One region of the Paenibacillus sp. NMA1017 genome, then DNA from elsewhere that is predicted to be linked to it. Evidence: predicted binding sites of a transcription regulator. Region 1 holds the regulator's gene; each other region holds the start of a gene.
What was found. The regulator Rex, encoded in region 1, represses fermentation and respiration genes when NADH is low (regulators of the CRP and FNR family bind a similar motif). The targets are predictions, from matches to a motif close to TTGTGAAATATTTCACAA.
Positions count from the first base shown of each region.

Region 1 (3,924 bases):
GACAGCGCGTTATGGTAAGTACACATACGATCAACCTACAGGAGCAATTACGCGAGCGCGACATTCCGATGCTGACCAAGGTGATTCCGTTTCCGTTCCGGGCTGCTATTTTCAAGGGTCGGGGACATTATTTGTGTCTGCGTAAGTTTGAACATAAAATAAACAGAAGAGACTTCGCGACACCGAAGGAAGATTTAATTACAGCGGCTCAGATGATCGTCTGGTTGACGCTAACAGAAACCGGTGATGATGAAGAACTAAACCTGAGCAACCGTGGAGGGGATTTCTGGGAAACGGTGGCGAGTGATTCAGAGTCCTGTCTTGGTCGTTCTTGCCCATGGTTCCGCAAATGTTATTATCATCGTGCACGCCATGAAGCAGGAATAGCGGATGTCGTTATTACGAATCACTCTAAGTTGTTCACAGACGTCAAAGCAAGTCATCAGCTGTTGCCGAGCTATGAACATCTGGTGATTGATGAAGCCCATCATCTGGAGGAAGTAGCTGGTAATCACCTAGGTATGCATATGAAATATTTCACACTCGTGCATACACTGACGCGACTGTTCAAAGACAGCAAGAATGGACAACTGCCTTCACTTCGTCAACAGTTGGCGAAATCGGGGCACGAGAAGTCGGCGGATTGGGCCTCAACCATCGACCAGATGTATCCGCTCGTGTTAGAGGTGAAGGAAACATGGGACCTGCTAAGCGACAAGCTGTTTGGCATGTTGCCAGAGCGAAGCGATGCAACACCGGGTGAAACAGGCCAGTTTTCTTCCCGTCTCAAACCTTCGGCCAAGCCTGCAAAGTGGGATCAGGCGGGAGCTTTGGAAAATCAGCTATATGTAACGATGAGTGAAATTTTGCGCAAGGGCGACAAGCTGATGCTGGACGTCAAGGAAGAACATGACGATTATGCAGCTGATAGCCTCATTACAGATATTACGGGTCTGCTCAAGGATTTGGCGGGGATCCGAGAAAATTTGCGCTTTTTTATGCGACTTGATGATGAAACAACCGTATACTGGCTTGAAGCGAGTGGGCAATTCCGTAGTAAATCATTACAATTTTATGCGGTGCCCGTCGATGTGAGCCGCCAGTTGAAAGAAATGTTTTTTGACAAAAAAAGAAGCATTATTCTGACGTCTGCTACCTTATCGGTAGATAAGTCGTTTCAGTACATGATCGATCAGCTCGGCTTGCAGGAGGCCGCAGATCAAGAGCGGCTGATGACTTCGCAGCTCCCGTCACCCTTTAATTACAGGGATCAGGTGTTGCTGGTCATTCCACGGGATTTTCCAAGTGTGAAGGGCAGTGTAGGAGATGCACATTTTGTAGATATGCTCGTTAGCTCTCTAGGAGCGACTGCTCAGGCGACGCGGGGGAGAATGCTTGTTCTGTTTACTTCCTATCGGATGCTCCGGCAAGTTTATGAGCCGCTCAAAGAGGCGTTAGCATCCAGCGAAATTACTGTGCTGGGACAAGGCGTGGACAGTGGGAGTCGCAGCAAGTTAACCCGCCGTTTTCAGGAAGCCAAAGCTTCTGTATTGCTGGGAACCAGTAGCTTCTGGGAAGGCGTCGATATTCCGGGGAAGGCACTGACTTGTCTGGCCATTGTTCGTTTGCCGTTTCAACCGCCAAATCACCCGTTGCTGGAGGCAAAAAGCGAGCTGCTTCAGCAGCAGAAGAAGAATCCATTTATGAAGCTGTCTGTACCACAAGCGGTCATTCGCTTCAAACAGGGATTTGGGCGGTTGGTACGTACAGCGAGCGACCACGGGGTCGTTATCGTTTATGATACGCGTGTGATCGAATCCTATTATGGAAAGCACTTTTTGTACTCGTTACCGGGACCAAAAATGGAGCATATGCCATCGGAGCAAATGGTGCCCCGCATCGCCGAATGGCTCCAATCCGCCCCGGAGACCGAGGCATAACGGACGGACACTGAGTATGTTCGTTACAATTAGGGGGAGCAAGTATGAAATCAGATAAAATTTCAGAGGCTGTCGTACGGAGGTTACCCGTATATTTACGTTATCTGAATGCACTGCACAAACGGGAGGTGGCTACGGTCTCTTCTCAAGAGTTGGGACAGAGGCTAGATTTGAACCCGGCCCAAATCCGTAAAGATCTCGCCTATTTTGGAGATTTTGGTCGGAAGGGTATCGGTTATGATGTTTCTTATCTAATTGAAAAAATACGCCATATCCTGAAAATTGACCAGCAAATTAATGTAGTATTGGTCGGAGCGGGTAATCTGGGGCAAGCCCTTTCGAATTATAACGCTTATTTAAAAGACAATATGAAGATTGTAGCGGTATTTGATGCGTTTCCGGATAAGGTAGGAACCAAGATCAATACTTTGGTCGTTCAACCGATGGATGAACTGGAAGCGACTGTGAAAGAAAAAAACATTCGAATTGGGATTATTACCGTACCTGATTTTGAAGCACAGCACGTGGCTGATAGGCTTATTGAGAGCGGAATTGGAGCAATCCTGAATTTTGCACCGACTACTCTCAAGGCACCGGCCAACATTCGGATTCATGCCACAGACTTTACAACTGATTTGCTTAGCCTCGCTTATTATCTGGAGGACGGAAAGGAAGAAACACAATATGACAGTGAATAAATGGATGATTAAAAACGGCTCTTTTGCCGTAAATGGATCAGAAGCTGGGGTAATCCATGGTTTTATGATTGTGGAGGATAGTCGTATTACTTATATTGGCGAAACCTTGCCTGCGGGTGAGGAAGAGACGGAAGCGATTGATGGTAAGGGCTTATTGTTTTTACCTGGTCTGATCAATACTCATGGTCATGCGGCGATGTCTCTGCTGCGTGGGCATGGAGATGATTTGGCACTTCAAGTATGGCTTCAGGAAAAAATGTGGCCTATGGAAGCCAAGTTTACATCTACAGACGTGTACTGGGGCACATCCTTGTCTGTGCTGGAAATGCTGAAAGGTGGGACAACGACCTTCCTGGACATGTACGATCATATGGATGAGGTGGCTCGTGTAGCTGAAGAGTCAGGTATTCGTGCAAGTCTGATGCGTGGAGCAATTGGACTATGTTCGGAGGAAGAACAGCGGATCAAGCTGGCTGAGGCCGTGACTTTTGCGCGTAACTGGCACGGTAAAGCAGACGGCCGTATTACAACGATGATGTCACCGCATGCGCCATATACATGTCCCCCTGCATTTATTGAAAAATTCGTACAAGCTGCGCATGATCTCGATTTGCCGCTGCATACGCATATGTCTGAGACGATCGCCGAAGTTGAGCAAAACGTACGAGACTACGGTTTGCGTCCAGTTGCACACTTGGATAAGCTTGGCTTTTTCTCCCGTCCTTCGCTTGTTGCTCATGGCGTTCATTTGAACGACGAAGAAATAGCTCTACTGGCGGAACGTGGTGTAGCAGTTTCGCACAATCCAGGTAGCAACTTGAAGCTGGCAAGTGGTGTGGCAAGAGTGCCTGAATTGCTGCGTGCAGGGGTTACTGTTTCTCTCGGAACGGATGGTCCTGCCAGCAATAACAACCTGGATATGTTCGAGGAAATGCGTCTGGCGGCACTTATTCACAAGGGTGTATCCGGTGACCCTACGGCAGTTCCTGCAAGTGAAGCGCTGCGTCTGGCAACAGAATACGGTGCAAAGTCGATTGGTTTAAAAGAAGTAGGAGCGTTGGCAGCAGGCAACAAGGCTGACTTTATCGCGCTGGATCTGAATCAGGCACATTTCTTGCCGCGCACAGATCTTATTTCCCATGCGGTATACTCTGCAAGCGCCAAGGACGTGGCTCATGTGTGGGTAGACGGTCGTCAGGTTGTAAAAAACGGCGAATGCCTGACTATGGACGAGGAACGTATCAAACATGAGGCACAAGCCGCCTTTGAAGGGCTGCTGTCGCGCT
Region 1 covers NZ_JBZXYR010000002.1:182,894-186,817, reverse strand. The annotation lists gene dinG (ATP-dependent DNA helicase DinG) at 1-1,940, shown strand, start outside; gene AC5ELV_RS05780 (redox-sensing transcriptional repressor Rex) at 1,985-2,638, shown strand; gene AC5ELV_RS05775 (amidohydrolase) at 2,625-3,924, shown strand, end outside.

Region 2 (3,924 bases), 160 kb from region 1:
GGAACTGTACGCGGTGAAATATCCAGCACATGGTTCTGTGGAACTGGTCAATAAGCTGAAAAAATTATATGAACAAAAGGGCATTGACGTACAAACTGATCGGGTGAGGGGGCTGGATCACGGATCATGGACATTGTTGCATCGTATGTATCCTGAGGCAGACATTCCGGTAGTTCAGATCTCTGTAAATCCATATCTCTCGCCCAAAGTACAATATGCCATTGGTGAAGTGCTGCGTGGACTTGGAGAACAGGATATTCTAGTCATTGGCAGTGGCGTGACTGTTCATAATCTGCGTATCGTCAAATGGGGGGAAACGAAAACAGAACCTTGGGCTATAGAATTTGATGATTGGATTATTAATAAAGTGCAAAGTAGAGATATAGAGGCTTTGGATCACTATGAAAACGAAGCACCGTATGCTCGCCAGGCCGTACCAAGAGCAGAACACTTTGTACCGTTGTTTATTGCAATGGGGAGTGGCAATCCTGCAAACAAAGCCAAGGTCATCCATAGAAGCTATGAGATGGGGAATTTAAGTTATCTATGCTTACAGTTTTAAAAAAAATGTGTTGCCAGAAGAAGGACTATTGTTTATACGACCGCTACTGTTTCTGTATAAGTAGAGGAGTGGAAATAAATTAGGGAGTGTTATAAGCTATAATGGCTTATAACACTCCCTTTTACATAGAAACGATTTATTATATCCGACAAATCTCACGAGGGCACAATTCACAATGACATACACCTTGCAGCATTTCCAAATCCTTGACAACAATCATACCATTATCGTATTCTACTGCATTTTTCTTACGTAGATCACTAAGCATCCGGTTTACGCTTTCCCGGGTCGCACCGATCATATTTGATAAGTCAGTATGAGTAATTTTTTTATGAATCAGGATATGTTCGCCGTGAGGCTCACCATAGGTATTGCATAGACGAATGAGTGTTGAACATAAAGCGCCTGGCTTGCCGTACATCATCAAGTCGCGGAACTTAGTCTGAGTAATGCGGTGATGCGAACCCATCCATTTCATAAAGTCAATCGCAAAATCACAATGCTGGCAAATAAGCAACTCCAGATCTGTATGATCGATTACGCCAATATCACTGTCTTCCAGAACCTCAGCAGAAAAGGAATGCTTAGTACCGAAAAATGGATCGGCTTGACCAACAAGATCGCCGCTTTGATACATATATAGAATAAGTTCCTTGCCCTCATCCGTTGTTTTGGTTACTTTCACGCGTCCGCGCTTAATATAAAACAGCTTATCCGCTGTATCTCCTTCCCAGAACAGATGCGAGCTTTCTGGCATAACTCGATCTTTCATCATCACTTGCAATCGGTTGAAGCTGGCCTCCGAGAAGCAACAGGTGTTGCCGCGGGCTTCCATTACATTTGTAGGGTTTCTCATCGTCCATTTCCCCTTTGTATCCTATGTTTTTTATCTGCAACTTGATCAATTCAAATTCATTATATACCTGTGCAATGAGTTTTTGGGGCAAGAAGAGGGGGTAAAAGTGGCAGAATTCCAAACTTTGTGATTTAATTCACTTCATAAAATAAAATTTTAAATAGATTGTGAAAAAAATCACAATATATCTTGAAAAGCTGTGTTACGATCAGTGCGTGAACAAGAGATAGTACACGAGATAACAGGAGGATGAGGGAAATGGCTGTTAAAAACGAGGTTATTCAAAAAGAGCAAAGCGCAGAGCAGTATATTCAAACGCTGATTGACCGGGGGAACCGGGCACAGCAAGCTTTCATGAGTATGAATCAGGAACAGATTGACGAAATCGTACAAGCTATGGCACTCGCAGGGATGGATAAACACATGTACCTGGCGAAGTTGGCTGTTGAAGAAACAGGACGCGGTGTGTACGAGGACAAAATCACCAAAAACATGTTTGCAACAGAATATATCTATCATAGCATCAAAAATGAAAAAACCGTCGGTGTCATTGAAGACAATGATTTTGACAGTTTTCAAAAGATAGCAGAGCCAGTCGGCATTATCATGGGGATCACTCCAGTGACAAACCCGACTTCGACTACGATGTTCAAAGCGTTGATTGCCATTAAAACACGTAACCCAATCATTTTCGGTTTCCATCCATCTGCTCAATCGTGTAGTGCGGAAGCAGCCCGCGTCTTGCTCGAAGCAGCTGTTAAACATGGTGCTCCGGCCGATTGTATTCAATGGATTGAAGCACCTTCGATGGATAAGACCAATGTACTGATGAACCACCCTGATGTGGCGCTAATTTTGGCAACTGGTGGATCAGGCATGGTTAAGGCAGCTTACAGCTGCGGTAAACCAGCACTTGGTGTAGGTCCTGGTAACGTGCCTTGCTTTATTGAAAAAACAGCGGATATCAAACAGGCCGTGAATGATCTTATCCTCTCGAAATCTTTTGATAACGGTATGATTTGTGCTTCGGAGCAAGCGGTTATTATCGAAGAGCCAATCTTCGAACAAGTGAAAAAATTGATGATCGCTAACGGTTGCTATTTTGTAAATAAAGAAGAAGCAGCTAAGCTCACTCAAGGAGCTATGAATGTCGAGAAATGTGCAGTGAACCCAGCTATTGTCGGGCAGTCTGCTGTAAAAATTGCTGAAATGAGTGGTATTACAGTACCAGCAGGAACTAAAATTTTGGTCGCTGAGATTGAAGGGGTAGGAACAAAATTCCCATTGTCTGCGGAAAAATTGAGTCCTGTATTGGCTTGCTATAAAGTAAAAAATGCGGAACAAGGTATTCAACGCGCTGCTGAAGTCGTGGAATTCGGGGGCATGGGTCACTCGTCCGCTATTCATTCGAACGATGAGGATGTTATCGCTCGGTTTGCAAACCGTTTGCAAACAGGACGTATCATTGTAAATGCACCTTCCACACATGGTGCGATTGGCGACATTTACAATACCAATCTTCCTTCGTTGACACTCGGTTGCGGTTCGTACGGTCGTAACTCAACTTCGTCGAACGTATCGGCAGTCAATCTGATTAATGTGAAAAGGGTGGCGAAACGGACGGTGAATATGCAATGGTTCAAAGTACCTTCCAAAATCTATTTTGAAAAAAATTCGACACAGTATCTTGCTAAAATGCCTGATATCACACGTGTAGCCATTATCACAGACCCTATGATGGTACAACTGGGATATGTAGATCGTGTTATTCATTATCTGCATCAACGCCAAACACCAGTAGCTATCGAAGTGTTCTCTGAAGTAGAGCCAGATCCATCGACAGTTACGGTAGAACGTGGTACTGAAATGATGAGACGTTTCCAACCGGATTGCATCATCGCACTGGGCGGCGGTTCGCCAATGGATGCCGCTAAAGGCATGTGGATGTTCTATGAATATCCAGATACTGATTTCAATAACTTAAAACAAAAATTCATGGATATCCGTAAACGGATTTACAAGTACCCACGTCTAGGCCAAAAAGCACAATTTGTAGCGATCCCTACAACCTCGGGTACAGGTTCGGAAGTTACATCGTTCGCAGTAATTACGGACAAAAACTTGGGCAACACGAAGTACCCGTTGGCTGACTATGAGTTGACTCCTGATGTGGCAATTATTGACCCAGTGTTTGTATACTCGCTGCCTAAAACAGCTGTAGCGGACACAGGTATGGACGTTCTGACACATGCTATCGAGGCTTACGTGTCCGTAATGGCTAATGACTACACGGATGGTCTGGCGATTAAAGCCATTCAATTGGTATTCCAATACCTGGAACAATCGGCTCTGACTGGTGATAAGCTGGCTCGTGAAAAAATGCATAATGCTTCTACACTTGCTGGTATGGCATTTGCTAATGCATTCTTGGGTATTAACCACAGTCTTGCACATAAATGGGGTGGACAATACCATACAGCGCATGGCCGTACGAATGCCATTTTAT
Region 2 covers NZ_JBZXYR010000002.1:340,250-344,173, reverse strand. The annotation lists gene AC5ELV_RS06600 (DODA-type extradiol aromatic ring-opening family dioxygenase) at 1-562, shown strand, start outside; gene AC5ELV_RS06595 (Crp/Fnr family transcriptional regulator) at 702-1,418, opposite strand; gene adhE (bifunctional acetaldehyde-CoA/alcohol dehydrogenase) at 1,677-3,924, shown strand, end outside.
Region 2: the regulator Rex is predicted to act here: its motif matches at 1,584-1,601, upstream of adhE (bifunctional acetaldehyde-CoA/alcohol dehydrogenase).

Region 3 (3,924 bases), on a different contig from region 1:
CTTCGAGTAGGAAAAAAATGGTCACTTCAGCTAACACACGGATTTCAAAGCCGGCGATGATTATAAAGTATATAATTAATAGCACGCTTAAAAATCCTCCCGGAATCGTGCCCACGATTCTTCTGGAGTATTGATATATGGTGTTTCCGGGAAACTGTTGACTTAATTTCACCATGACCCAGACGACGAATATGACAATACCTCCACCGATGAGGACAGAAAGCCATGCATCAGGAGTCTGTACTTGTTCAGTAACCCCTCTCGGCAGTGTCAAAATCCCTGCGCCCAATACGGTATTGGTCAGAAATACAGCCGCCTGCTTCGTTGTGATCTTATCATCAGAGCGTCTAAACACAGTAGCTCCTCCTTCGTCTTGGCATCATGATCTGCGCTTTTTTTGCTGAGTTTTCATCATATTGGGTCTTCGTTTCATCAGAGATATAGGAGCACGAATGTACACATCCTTCCAATCGCTTAGGCGCATGGGAGAAAAGGGAGTCACATACGGTACGCCAAAGCTTTTTAATTTCGTCAGATGGATACAAATTAGCAGAAAGAACAATATGGTTCCGAACATGCCCAGGAGGGCTGCAAAGAGCATGCCGGCGAAACGCAAAAGGCGCAAGGTGATACCTGCACTATATGTTGGTATCGAAAACGAAGAAATAGCAGTAACCGCCACTACAATCACCAGGAAGGGACTAACGATGCCCGCATTGACAGCAGCGTCACCGATGACTAAGCCTCCCACAATGCCCATCGCAGGACCAATGGGTTTGGGCAAGCGAATGCCGGCCTCCCTTAGGATTTCAATAGAGATTTCCAAAATCATGACCTCTATAACGGACGGGAAAGGGACGCCTTGACGAGTTTGGATAATGCTAATGACCAACTTGGTCGGAATCAAACCGGGATGAAACGATATAAATGAAATGTACAAAGCTGGCCCCATCAGCGCTATAAAAGCTCCGGTAAACCGCAGCAGGCGTAAGAGTGTTCCTGGAATCCAGCGCTCATAATAGTCCTCTGGCGATTGAAGTAGCATACTGAAGGTCACCGGAACAATAAGTGCAAAGGGAGTTCCATCCAGCAAAATGGCTATTCTTCCTTCCAATAAAGCGTTAATGACACGGTCGGGGCGCTCTGTGTTGTGAGCCTGCTGGAACGGACTTAAATAATTGTCTTCAATGAGTTGCTCCACATAACCGGATTCAGCCAAAAAATCCATGTCTATTTTTGAAATTCTGCGCTTTACTTCTTCGAGGAGATCCGGATTCACAATATCCTTTATATACGCGACAACCAGATCTTTTTTGATTCGGCTTCCCACTTGGAATTTCTTCATCTCCAAACTTTTGTTTAAGCCCTGGCGTCGAAGCATCGAAGTATTTTCACCTAATACTTCCGTAAAACCAATTCGGGGACCCCGAAGTAATGCTTCAGAGGTTGGTTCATTGACGGAGCGAATGGCGCCATTAGGCGAGCCCACCAGCAGTGCTCCCTTCATTCCTTCAATTAATAAGGCAGTATGGCCTAAAAGTATAGACTCCTGCAGGTCCTCCATATCAGCAACTTCACTAATTTGCGTAAGTGGCATCAAGTTTTCTTTTATAAAAGAGTTACTTATACTTTCCTGCTGTTCCTGTGGGTCCTGCTGGCCGTCAAACATCAAGACCTCCATTACCTGCTTGCTCATAAGCTTTTCATCCTGCATACCTTCTATGAAGACTAACACAGACCGAGCATGATATTTCTTCACCACAAACTCACGAAAATGCACATCACTATTTTCGCCTATAGCTTCTCGAATGGACTTTAAGTCGGAATCATAATTCCCTGTAACTTTGGAGCTTGGTTCATGCTGCTGATCCGCGTGGCCTTCGTTATGTTCGTCGGAAAGCGGACGATCAGAAGAATGTTTGGATTTTGCTCCCTTACTGCCGACATACGAATAAATCGAGGTGTTTATATAATAAATTCCTAAAGGAATAACCAACGCGAGGCCTGCTTGAAAGAGTGTACTCCAGCTTGGAATATAAGAAATAATTTTAGACCACATGATGATCACCTCCATACGATTCGATTCATTTTCCCTTAAGATACAAGTTGTTCCTAAAGTATTCCTTATAAAGGTTGTATTTACACATGAAATGGAAAGATTCATCCGATGAAGTGGGCAATTGATGTATTTAATATTTATGAAATTTGACTCTTACCTTTATCCCTTGAAACGAAATAGGGAAATCCCTAAATATTCATAATTTGAACTACATTGTGATTCTGATCACATATAGCTCTATCTGCTGTATTAGAATAGAAGCATAAGCAATATTCATAGGAACGTAGGAGATGTCGTCGGATAGGGAGTATCGTCGAATGAATGGAGGAACCGGTATATGATAAACAGTAAACAGAAACTTGTGGTTATAGGGAACGGGATGGCTGGTATCAATACGGTCGAACAAATTTTAAAATTAACAGATAAGTATGAAATTACGGTCCTGGGAAATGAGCCGCATCCGAACTATAACAGGATCATGCTCTCTTATGTGTTGGAAGGTAGTAAAACGATTGATGATATCATACTGAACGATTTGCAATGGTACGCGGATCAAGGGATTGCTTTATATACAGGAAAAATGGTGAAAAGCATTGACGGTGAGAACAAGAAGATTCGCACCGAAGACGGACTGGAAATTGATTACGATGTAGCTTTGGTAGCTACTGGCTCACAATCATTTATTCTGCCTATTCCGGGCAAAGAATTACCGGGTGTCATCGGTTTCCGAGATATCGCCGATTGCTCGGCAATGCTTGAGGCAGCGAAGACCTTTAAAAAGGCAGCTGTCATTGGTGGAGGCCTATTGGGGCTGGAAGCAGCTAAAGGCTTGGTCAACCTGGGTATGGATGTTACGGTCGTTCATTTAATGGAGGATTTGATGGAACGCCAGCTGGACCGGGAAGCCTCTGCGATGCTGAAAGCAGAACTAGAACGCCAGGGAATCAAGTTTGCTATGCAAATGCAAACTTCGGAAGTGTATGGTCAAGATCGGGTACAAGGACTGCGGTTTTCAGACGGAAGCGAGCTGGAAGCGGATTTGGTCGTTATGGCCGTCGGGATCAAGCCTAATATTCAGGTAGCTGTGCAAAGTGGTATGGAAACGAACCGTGGTATTGTAGTCGATGATTTGATGAGAACCTCCCTGCCGGATGTATATGCTGTCGGGGAATGTGTTGAACACCGTGGAACCTGTTACGGCTTGGTAGCTCCGCTGTTTGAGCAGGGAAGTGTCATTGCCAAACATTTGGCAGGCGCGGAAACTGAAGGCTATATGGGATCGGTGGTTTCTACCAAGCTCAAAATTTCAGGGGTGGATGTTTTCTCAGCTGGCGAATTCATAACCCAGCCTGAACATACGGTGATTGTGGCAAAGGATGAGTGGAAGCGCACATACAAAAAAGTGCTGCTTCGTGATAATAAAATTGTTGGGACTGTACTGTTCGGCGATGTGAGCGAATCTGCTAGCCTTCAAAAATATGTGCGTCAGCAAACGCTGATGACAGATGAGATCTACGGACAGATCATGGGTACTGGATGCAGCAATCACGGGGCGAAAACATCATCCGCTGAAACGATGGCCGATGATGAAATTGTGTGTGGCTGTAACGGTGTAACTAAAAAGGCCATTGTTGATGCAATTAATGAAAATGGACTGACTACAGTCGATGAAATTAAAGCATGTACCGGAGCAACGCGTTCCTGTGGAGGATGTAAGCCGGTCGTGGAACAGATTCTACAATATGTTCTTGGAGACAGCTTCAAGACGTCAGCCAAACAAGGAATATGTGGCTGCACAACATTGAGCCGGGACGAGATTGTGGAAGCGATCAAAACCAAAGGGCTGACAACAACGCGTGAAGTTA
Region 3 covers NZ_JBZXYR010000010.1:15,119-19,042, forward strand. The annotation lists gene AC5ELV_RS20595 (GerAB/ArcD/ProY family transporter) at 1-355, opposite strand, end outside; gene AC5ELV_RS20600 (spore germination protein) at 380-2,059, opposite strand; gene nirB (nitrite reductase large subunit NirB) at 2,397-3,924, shown strand, end outside.
Region 3: the regulator Rex is predicted to act here: its motif matches at 2,273-2,290, upstream of nirB (nitrite reductase large subunit NirB).

Region 4 (3,924 bases), on a different contig from region 1:
AGGTTATACGTAGTATACGTGAAAAGAACGGGGAGCCGTATCATTTTCTCATATTAAGCGGATATGCAGACTTTGATTATGCACGGCAAGCCATGGGCTTCGGGGTGGATGGCTATCTACTGAAGCCAGTTGATGAGGAAGAAATGACGACAGAGTTGAAGCGGGTACGGCAAAACATTGAGGACGAGAAAGAAGACGGCAAATGGGGAAGTCCGCCTTCCCATGAGCGTAATTGGATCGAAGCACTATTGTTTCCGGTTCATCGAGAGCATGCTCGTAATGCCGTGGAAAGCAGCGATTCTCTGCACAAAGCATCCGAGCAAGCTGAACATCACAGCGGTAACGGAAAACATGGACAACAGCCCGCGTTACCAGCGTTGGACTGGAGTAGCTATCAGGTTATTCTGCTGGATTTACGTATTCCCGACTGGGATCGGCAAGCTCGGCAGTCGGCAGCAAAGCAACGGCTAACAGAATTGTGCCATGAGCAGGGTAGAGGTATCGTGTTTGAGGCTGGAATATATATGGGTCTTTTGCTTCCCGCCACATTACAAACGGAGAAAGATGCTGTTCAGTTACTGGCTACTTGGCGACAGGAGCTAGAGCCGTGGGCAACGGAAATTTATGCGGCTGCCGGTGATCCTGTATCCATTCTTAGCGACATTCCCAGATCTTTTGAGCAGGCACTACGATTGTTAGAACGTACGTTTTTGTTCCGGGCAGAAAGAGTCATGCTTTCCGGAGAACTACACGAATTGGAGACAGTTGAGACTGATATGAGTGGAGCATCTGATAGTGCCACAAATGATCCCCTACGTTATGCAGAAAAGCTGTACTATGCGCTAGATATGGCTAATAGTGAAGCTGCAACCCGTGTCATTAAGGAAATGGAAGGCCAATTTCCACGGATTTATCGCACAGAATCTGCAATCAAGGCAGCGTTCGCCCAAACATTCACACTGGCGTTGAACAAGTATGCAGCCGGACAGGATCACAGCCGAACCGTGCTGGAGGAGCACTCCAGCTTTATAACCGATGTATATGCTTATTCCACATTGGGCGAGCTGGTGGATCACTCGCTGGAGCATGTGTTGCAATGGATTGGCCAAACTGATCCTGGTGGCAAGGGCATCATCATGAAACAAATGATTGACTTTATACATAGTCATTATGATGAAAATTTGCGACTGGAGTTACTGGCAGATATGTTCAATTACAATAGTGGCTATTTGGGCAAACTGTTCAAAAGTCATACTGGCGAGGCCTTTAATGCCTACTTGGATAAGGTGAGGATTGAGCGGGCAAGGGAGTTGCTTGCACAAGGAATTAAGGTGCACCAGGTGGCGGAACGCGTAGGGTATGCGAACGCAGACTATTTTCATAGTAAATTTAAAAAGTATGCTGGAATGTCACCTTCCTCTTACCGTAATCGGGTTCAAAAGAACGGAGGAACAGATGGCTGTTGATAGATTCCTAGGTTTAATGCTATGAAGTCTCTCTTGCAGATGTCGGAGGTACGAACTCCGAACGAAGAGAGGCTCTTTTTTATGGTGAAAAATTGGATAGATCAATCGAAAATGTCACATTTATTATGGAGTTTAGGGTGTTTTCATCAAATCGCCACCATTATGACACAGCTTTGACACGATGTTCACATTTTCGATTCTATTTCATTTAAATTTATTCTATATAATGGGGATAATCTGAAGCCGGATCATGACAGCCATGGTAAAGGTAGTTGAGTGAGTCATTTTCTAAAAAAGTGACCGCTGCATATGTAAGAATGTGAATACTATCACAAATGTAGAAAGTTTCAGATTAAAGACACTATAAATCATTGTTAAGAGAAGTGCAGGGGGGGCAACATCATGGACGTATTGGATTTGGCACGGTTGCAGTTTGCAACCACAACGATTCTTCACTTTGTTTATGTGCCGATCTCCATCGGATTGTCGTTATTGGTGGCAATTATGGAGACGATGTATGTTATCAAGAAAAATGACTTGTACAAAAAAATGGCTCAATTTTGGGGAACGTTTCTGCTGATTAACTTTGCACTGGGCGTAGTCACCGGGATTTTGCAAGAATTCCAGTTCGGGATGAACTGGTCGGACTTTTCCCGTTTTGTGGGTGATGTATTTGGTACGCCGCTGGCGATTGAAGCATTGCTTGCATTTTTCCTAGAATCGACCTTTATCGGATTATGGGTATTCGGTTGGGAAAGATTGTCCAAAACGGTCCATTTAATTTGTATGTGGTTGGTATCTATCGGTACGATGTTATCGGCATTGTGGATTCTAGCTGCTAATTCATTCATGCAGCGTCCAGTAGGATATGAGATTCAAAATGGACGTGCAGAAATGAAAGATTTTGCCGCTCTGTTAACGAACGAACAACTGCTATGGGAATTTCCGCATACGCTGTTTGCTGCTTTTGCGACAGGAGCATTTCTGATCGCGGGTATCAGTGCATGGAAGCTGATGCACAAAAAGAATATGGACTTTTTTAAACCTTCTTTCAAATTGAGCATTATTGTTGCCTTAATCAGCGCCATAGCTATTCCTTTGTTTGGTCATGGTCAGGCTCAATATTTAGTGAAAACACAACCGATGAAGATGGCTGCCAGTGAGGGCTTATGGGAGAACAGCGGTGACCCCGCTCCTTGGACAGTTATCGCATGGATTGATCCTGGAAACAAGGAAAATACCTTCGAGATTAAAGTTCCTTTTGCTCTGAGTTTTCTATCCTATAGTAAATTTACCGGCTCTGTGCCTGGTATGAATGAGCTTCAGGCTGAATATGAGAAAACCTATGGTCCGGGCGATTATATCCCGCCAGTACGAACCACGTTCTGGAGCTTTCGCATTATGATTGCAGCCGGGTGTGGCATGATTGCACTCGCTTTATATGGAGCTTACCTGACGTTCCGTAAAAAGTTGGAAGGTTCACATCGCTGGTTCTACCGCCTTATGATATGGGGGATATCCCTTCCATTCATTGGTAATACTGCAGGATGGATCATGACCGAAATAGGTCGCCAACCGTGGACGGTATTTGGTCTGCTTCAAACAAAAGATTCTGTTTCACCTACTGTTGTGGCTGGAGAAGTGCTGTTCTCGTTCATCTCATTTACCACATTGTATTTAATTTTAACAGGTGTGCTGGCGTTTCTGTTTTACCGTACGGCTCGCAAAGGTCCGGATATTGATTCACAACAGCAAACCGTAATTCATGATCCATTTGCCCAAGGGGGTGACACCATTGTCGCTAAATGATTTATGGTTCTTATTGATCGCTGTGCTGTTTACTGGCTTCTTTTTTCTGGAAGGCTTTGATTTTGGCGTAGGAATGGCCACAGGATTGGTGCCGCGTAATGACCAACAAAAACGTTTGATGATCAATACGATTGGTCCATTCTGGGATGCGAACGAAGTGTGGCTGATTACAGCAGCAGGTGCGATGTTTGCCGCTTTCCCGCATTTTTATGCAACTATGTTCAGCGGATATTATCTGGTATTTGTCTTTATTTTGCTAGGTTTGATCTTGCGTGGAGTTTCTTTTGAGTTCCGCGGCAAGGCTGAAGGGAAATGGTGGACAGGAACGTGGGATGCTTGCATTCTGATTGGCAGCTTTCTACCGCCGATGCTGTTCGGTATGGCTTTTGCGGCTTTGGTGAAAGGTGTACCTATTCAGCAAAACATGGATTTGAAAGCTGGATTTTCCGATGTATTCAATGGGTACACCGTATGGATTGGACTGACAGTGGTCGGAATGTGCCTAATGCACGGGCTGACGTTTATTTCCCTACGGACGATTGGAGAAGTACGGGATCGCGCTCGTGTGATCGCGTCCAAGTTTCTTCCGGTATTGGGGATTTTATTGGCTGGTATGGTGGTATGGACTTATTTTGCAACGGATTTATTC
Region 4 covers NZ_JBZXYR010000009.1:121,588-125,511, forward strand. The annotation lists gene AC5ELV_RS20035 (response regulator) at 1-1,466, shown strand, start outside; gene AC5ELV_RS20040 (cytochrome ubiquinol oxidase subunit I) at 1,869-3,275, shown strand; gene cydB (cytochrome d ubiquinol oxidase subunit II) at 3,262-3,924, shown strand, end outside.
Region 4: the regulator Rex is predicted to act here: its motif matches at 1,784-1,801, upstream of AC5ELV_RS20040 (cytochrome ubiquinol oxidase subunit I).